2 regions of the Gordonia sp. HS-NH1 genome follow, and region 2 is predicted to be linked to the other one. Evidence: riboswitches for the same ligand, from Rfam matches in the RefSeq annotation. Region 2 holds a riboswitch; the other holds the start of a gene.
What was found. Region 2 has a riboswitch for cobalamin ahead of AMD30_RS06495 (CbtB domain-containing protein). Riboswitches for the same ligand answer to the same signal wherever they lie in the genome.
Positions count from the first base shown of each region.

Region 1: another riboswitch for cobalamin. It lies ahead of AMD30_RS21425 (FecCD family ABC transporter permease); the one in region 2 lies ahead of AMD30_RS06495 (CbtB domain-containing protein).

Region 1 covers NZ_LIYC01000047.1:975-4,362, reverse strand. The annotation lists gene AMD30_RS21430 (L-lactate dehydrogenase) at 1-815, opposite strand, end outside; cobalamin riboswitch at 935-1,116, shown strand; gene AMD30_RS21425 (FecCD family ABC transporter permease) at 1,164-2,243, shown strand; gene AMD30_RS21420 (ABC transporter ATP-binding protein) at 2,240-3,070, shown strand; gene AMD30_RS21415 (ABC transporter substrate-binding protein) at 3,153-3,388, shown strand, end outside.
Region 2 covers NZ_LIYC01000005.1:183,750-187,137, forward strand. The annotation lists gene AMD30_RS06485 (histidine phosphatase family protein) at 75-569, opposite strand; gene AMD30_RS06490 (CbtA family protein) at 583-1,413, opposite strand; gene AMD30_RS06495 (CbtB domain-containing protein) at 1,455-1,691, opposite strand; cobalamin riboswitch at 1,729-1,896, opposite strand; gene AMD30_RS06500 (ATP-dependent helicase) at 1,913-3,388, shown strand, end outside.

The DNA of each region.
Region 1 (3,388 bases), on a different contig from region 2:
ACACCCTCGAGCCCCTCGATGCCGTCGGCGCGTGTCGACACCGGCAGCACCCGGTGCTCGTTGTTCACGATGGCTTCGACGATCCGCGTCGCGGCGAGCCCGATGGCATAGTTCGTGGCACCCTTGCCCTCGATGATGGTGTAGGCGGCGTGCACGACCTCGTGGTGGATGCGTTCGCGCGCAACGGCATCCAGCGCCGGCCGGCCGGGCAGCGGTGTCCACGACGTCAGCGGCACCCCACCGATCGTCGCCGAACTCCACAGCGGGATCTCGGTGTCGCCGTGCTCGCCGGCGATGTAGGAGTGCACGCTCTGCACCGCCACGCCGCAGTGCTGTGCGAGGAGGAATCGCAACCGCGACGAGTCGAGCACGGTGCCCGAACCGAAGACCTGGCTGGGTGAGAGACCGCTGATCTCCTGAGCGGCGTAGGTGACGATGTCGACCGGATTCGTGACCATCACATAAATGGCGTCAGGGGCCACCTCCAAGACACCCGGGAGGATGGCGCGGGTCAGACCTATTGTCGCCTCGGCCAATTCGAGGCGGGACTGGCCGGGCTTCTGCTTCGCACCCGCGGTGAACACCACGACGTCGGCGTCCGCGCACACCGACACGTCGTCGGATCCGATGATGTCCGCCCGCGGGACGAACTCGAGTCCGTGGGACATGTCGAGCACTTCGGCGGTCACCTTGGCCGCGTTGATGTCGAGGAGCGCGATCGTCCGCGCCACCCCGCGGATGAGGGATGAGTAGGCGATCGCGGTACCCACCGCACCCGCCCCGATGATGGCCAGTTTCGTGTCTCGTGCATTCATCGGTTCACCGTTTCCGCCGTCACGTCGCCAGGTCGTCGCGTCCAGCCTAGGCGGTGTCACCCGGGATGTCCGGGCACGGCGACCGACCCGCGCCGCGCCCGGCTCGGGTGGATGTTGATAGCCTCACGACCGAGAACGGTCGCACCTGCACGCGCGGGTGCCGGGGAACCTGGTGCGAATCCAGGACTGGCGCGCAGCGGTATGGGGGACGGAACCGGCACGAAGCCACTGGGGAGACCCGGGAAGGCGCCGGTTCCGGACGAACCCGAGTCCGAATACCCACCGCTCTCGCTCGAGTCCACCGTGTATCTCGCGCACAGATACCCAGACCGTAAGGCCGTACCCGCCGTGTCCCGTCGTACCGTCGGCACGACCGAGATCGCCACCGCTCCGCCGGTTCGGCGACTCCGTTCGACGCCGCTAGCCGCAGTTCTGCTCGTCCTCACCCTCCTCAGCATCGCCCTGGCCACGGCGTTCGGCGCCGAGACCATTCCCGTCGCCGACGTGTGGCAGACCGTCGTCGGTCGCCTGACCGGTGCGGAACCCGACACCGCGCACGCCGTGATCATCTGGGATCTCCGTCTCCCCAGGTCCGTCCTGGCCGCGCTCGTCGGCGCCGGCCTCGCACTGGCCGGCGCTCTCATGCAGGCCCTGGTCCGCAACCCGCTGGCCGAGCCCTACCTGCTGGGCGTGTCGGCAGGTGCGGCAGTCGGGGCCACCGCCGTCATGACCCTCGGTGTGCTGGCCGGCCTCGGGGTGTGGTCGCTGTCCGGCGGGGCGCTTCTCGGCGCACTCGCGGCCACCGTCACGGTGTACCTGGTCGCCCGCGCGCAGGGCGGGTTGACCGCGCTGCGACTCATCCTCTCCGGCGTCGTGTTGTCGTCGGCCTTCATGGCGCTCTCGTCGCTGCTCGTGTTCACCGCCGCCGATCCGCACGCCGCCGACAACGTGATGTTCTGGATGCTGGGCAGCGTCGCCGGCGCCACGTGGGCGAAGGTGCAGATCGCGGGGGTGGTCGTGCTGGTCACCGTGATGGCGATGCTCGCGATCCATTCGTGGCTCGACGCCTACGCGGCCGGCACGGACACCGCGACGTCACTGGGGGTACCGGTCCGCGCGATGCGCAACGCGCTGTTCGGGATTCAAGGCGTCCTCGTCGGCGTCCTCGTCGCGGTGGCGGGCGGGATCGGTTTCGTCGGGCTCATCGTTCCCCACGCCGCCCGGTTGCTCGTCGGCGCCACCCACCGCGCGATGCTGCCGGTGGCGGTCTGCGGCGGGGCGCTGTTCCTGGTGTGGGTCGACGTCATCTCCCGGGTCGCCGCCGCGCCTCGGGAGATGCCCCTCGGTATCGTGACGGGGCTGATCGGCGCACCGATCTTCCTGTTCCTCATGGGTCGACGCCAGTACGTGTTCGGCGGGGGCTCATGACCGTCGCACCCCGACACCCGTCGATGGCGTTGCGCGCGAACGCACTCGCGTGCCGGCGAGGCGGGCGCGTCATCCTGCGCGCTGTCCACCTCGACGTCCCGGCGGGCACCCGACTGGCGATCGTGGGTCCCAACGGCTCGGGCAAGACCACCCTGCTGCGCACGCTGTGCGGTCTCGAACGCCCGGTCGCCGGCACCATCGACGTGGGCGGCGACGATCTGCACCGCATCCCGTCACGGCAACGCGCGCGGTCGATCGCGGTGGTCGGTCAGGAAGAACAGCCCTCCGCCGAACTGACCGTCGCCGAAGCGGTCGGACTCGGCCGGACCCCGTACCGGTCGGCCTGGTCCACGGGGAGTTCCGACGACTCGACGGTGGTCGCCGACGTGCTGGCGCGGGTCGGCCTCGACGGCTGGGGCACCCGCTCGTGCACCACCCTGTCCGGCGGCGAACGCCATCGCGTCGTGCTCGCCCGTGCACTCGCACAGCAGACCCCGATCCTGGTGCTCGACGAACCCACCAATCACCTGGACGCCGCCTGGCGCCTCCGGCTGATGGACATCCTCGACGAACTCGACGCCACCGTCCTCGCGGCGATGCACGACCTCGACCTCGTGCTACGCCACTTCGATTCCGTCGCAGTGGTTTCCGATGGTGGTGTGGTCGCCCACGGCCGACCTGTCGAGGTCTTGACGCCGGATCTGCTGGCCAACGTCTTCGAGGTGTCCGGGACTGTCGTCACGCACCCGTCGACGGGTCTGCCGCACCTGCTGCTCGACACCCCGTCCTCATCTGTGCCCCGAACCCGCCTGTCCCCCGAGCTCTGACGAAAGTCACCCCGTGAGAGGAAAACCCTTGAGTACACGTACCTTCCGAATCCACCCGACCCTAGGCGTCCTGGTCGCCGCGTTGACCCTGGGCGCTGTCACCGCCTGCGGAGCCGACAGCACCGCCGCGTCGGAAAACACTGTGACCGTGACCAATTGCGGAACCGACGTCGCATTCCCCCAGCCCCTCGATCGACTGTTCGTCAACGACGGCGGCATGATCGCGATCGCACTGGCGGCGGGCGCCCGGGACAGCATGGTGGCGGTCAGTGCGCTCGCCCGCGACAAAGACGTCCTGCGGCTCGAGTACGGACCTCA
Region 2 (3,388 bases):
TTCAGTTTCGTCGTCCCCAACTGTGTCAGGAGTCACTGCCGATGTCTAGGTACGTGGTCGCGAATCTGTTCCTTTCACACGTCGGCGCAGGTGTACAGCGTCGCCGGGCGCACCTCGTGCGCGAAGAACCGTCCCGCATCGGTGCACAGCAGCGCCTGCGCCACCGGCATCGCCACCACCACACACCGATCGCCGTGGCGCGTCTGCGCGGCGCGCCAGGCGTGGACGCGGTCGACGAAATCGGAGACGCTCTCGCCCCCATGCGGCCGTGCTCCCGGGTCGGCGAACCACCCGCCGAGTTCGGCCGGATCGATGTCCTCCGGGGTACGGCCCGCCCACGTCCCGACGTCCAGGGTCCGCAGCGCGTCGTCGACGACGAGGTCTGGTGTCGAACCGAGCAACTCGGCGGTCTCCCGGGTCGAGACCTCCGGCCCGCAGGTGTCGACGGATCGGGTCACCGACGCGGCGAGCCGCAGGACGGATGAACGGCCGCGCTCGTCCAGGACCGGATCACCGCCGAATCGCACCGACCGATTCGGGCCGGTGCGACCGGCGGTGATGATGTCCATGTGACCGATCGCCTCAGCCCTGCGAGGACACCGCCGGTGCGCGATCGGCGGTCCGCGATCGCGCCATCGCCCCCAGAAGCAAGGCGAAGACAACGGTGAGGACCGTCCAGAGGATCACCTGGTTGGCGATCGCGTACACCCGGAAATCTCCGATCACGTCACCGGGGAAACCGGGGAACACGATCTGGCCGGCGTCGTTGCGGACCGGTTCGGGGACCTCGCTGAACGACGGCGAGAACGCGAGCACGATCGCGACCCCGACCAGGTAGGCCGCGGTGCCGGCGACCGCCGAGATCAATCCGCCGATCCGCGGGCGCAGCCAGAGTGCGAGGACGACCGCCGCGATCGCGAGGATCACCGACGCGACGGTGATGGTGAGAAAGGCCCCGGTTCGTTCGCCGATCGTTTCGTCGTCGCCGACGGCGGGCGGGTTCGCCGGGTAGGCGAAGAACGGCACGGCGAACACGGCCACGAAACCGATCCCGCCCAGCGCGCCGGCGACCGCTCGCGGATCGGTGGCCGGGTGACGGCTGCCGAGGTAGCTCCACAGCACGGTGAACGCCACCGCGAAGAACGCACCCATACACAGGGCGAAGACGACGTTGCCGACGCCGGCACCGAGGTTCTCCTGCATCGCGCGTGTGAACAGCTCACCGCCCTCACCGTGGGTGTGGCCGCCCGGCTCGGCAGCGTGGGCCAGCGCCTCCTCAGCCTCCGATCGGGCGCCCTCGTAGTCGACGGCCTTGCCGACCACCGGCTCGAGGTAGAACCGGGCGAACACGAACGAGACGATTCCTGCGATCAGACCTGCGAGCAGGCCGGCGCCGATGAACTTCTTTTCCATATTGAGTTCGACTTCCTGTCGGTGTGGCCGGCGAGGCCGGCTCAGTGGCAGGGGAAGCCGAGGAAGTGACGGGCGTCGTGCACGAACTCGTGCACGTGGGTGTCGGAACCGAAGACGGACACGACACCCTGGTCGTACCCGAGGAAGTAGTAGGCGAGTCCGGCCAACAGCACGGTCAGGCTCAGCCAGAGGGCGGTGCTCGCGACCGAGAGGTTCGGTACGGCCAGGGCACGGGCCGGTGCGGCCTGTGCAACCGCGGTGGTACGAGGAGCTGTCATGGTGGGTCCTTTCGCCGATCTCGCGTCGGAGAGTCCGTGGATATGATGCACGCCGGCACGGCATCCTGACTCACGTCTCCCCGTCACCGTCGAAACGTCGACCGCGTCGATGGGCAGCGTTCACAGTGGCGCGACCGTTCCGGACTCTCACCGGATTCCCCGTACAGGCGTGGGATGACTGTATACCGCGTCCTGTCGTACGCGTGCGACATAGTGGAGAGATGCCCCGCGCTTCGGTGCTCGACCGCTTCACCGCCCCCACCCGACGATGGTTCACGGGCGCGTTCACCTCGCCCACGGCCGCGCAGAAGGGCGCCTGGACCTCCATCGCCGACGGCGCGAACACCCTGGTCATCGCGCCGACCGGGTCGGGCAAGACCCTGGCGGCGTTCCTCTGGGCCCTCGACCGGCTCGCCGCCGACCCCGACAGCCGTCCCGCGGGCACCAAGGTCGTCTACATCTCGCCACTGAAGGCACTGGCCGTCGACGTCGAGCGCAACCTCCGCGCGCCGTTGACCGGCATCACCCGCGCCGCCCAGGAACTCAATCTCCCGGAGCCGAACATCACCGTGGGCGTTCGTTCGGGCGACACCTCGGCCGCCGACCGGCGCGCCCTGGTCAAGACCCCACCCGACATCCTCATCACGACCCCGGAGTCGCTGTACCTGATGCTCACCTCGGCCGCGCGGGAGAGCCTCACCGGTGTGGAGGCGATCATCGTCGACGAGGTGCACGCGGTCGCCGCGACCAAACGCGGCACTCACCTCGCGCTGACCCTGGAACGCCTCGACGAGCTGTTGGACAAGCCCGCCCAGCGGATCGGACTCTCGGCGACCGTCCGTCCGCCGGGGGTGGTGGCGGGGTTCCTGTCCGGCGCCGCGCCGTGTCAGGTGGTCAAACCCAAAGCCGACAAGACGTTCGACCTGCGCGTCGACGTCCCCGTCGAGGACATGGCCAACATCCCGCCCCCGGTGTCCGATGCCGATCCCGCCGCGCTGGACGACGCGTTCTCGCCGACCGCCGGTTCGCTGTGGCCGTACGTCGAGGCCTCGATCGTCGACCAGATCGAGGCCAACCGGGCGACGATCGTCTTCGCCAACTCGCGACGGCTGGCCGAGAAACTCACCGCCCGGCTCAACGAGATCCACGCCGAACGCCACGGCGAACCGGCCGAACCGACCGGCAATCCGTCGGTCGCCGGCGGTGCCCCGGCGTTCGTGATGGGCAGCGGCGCGAGCTCCGGCGCGGAGCCGGTGCTCGCCCGCGCACACCACGGCTCGGTCAGCAAGGAGCAGCGCGCCCAGATCGAGGACGACCTGAAGGCCGGACGACTCTCGTGCGTGGTGGCCACCAGCTCACTCGAACTCGGTATCGACATGGGCGCGGTCGATCTCGTGATCCAGGTGGAGTCGCCGCCGTCGGTCGCCAGCGGACTGCAGCGGATCGGTCGCGCGGGACACCAGGTTGGCGAGATCAGCCAGGGCATCCTCTACCCGAAGCACCGCACCGACCTGCTGCACTGCACCGTGACCGTCAGCCGGATGCTCGACGGGGCGATCGAGGAGATCAAGGTTCCCCAGAACCCCCTCGACATCCTCGCCCAGCAGACCATCGCGGCCGCAGCGGTCGACGACCTCGAGGTGGACCACTGGTACGACGTGGTGCGGCGAGCGGCGCCCTACCGCGAACTGGGCCGA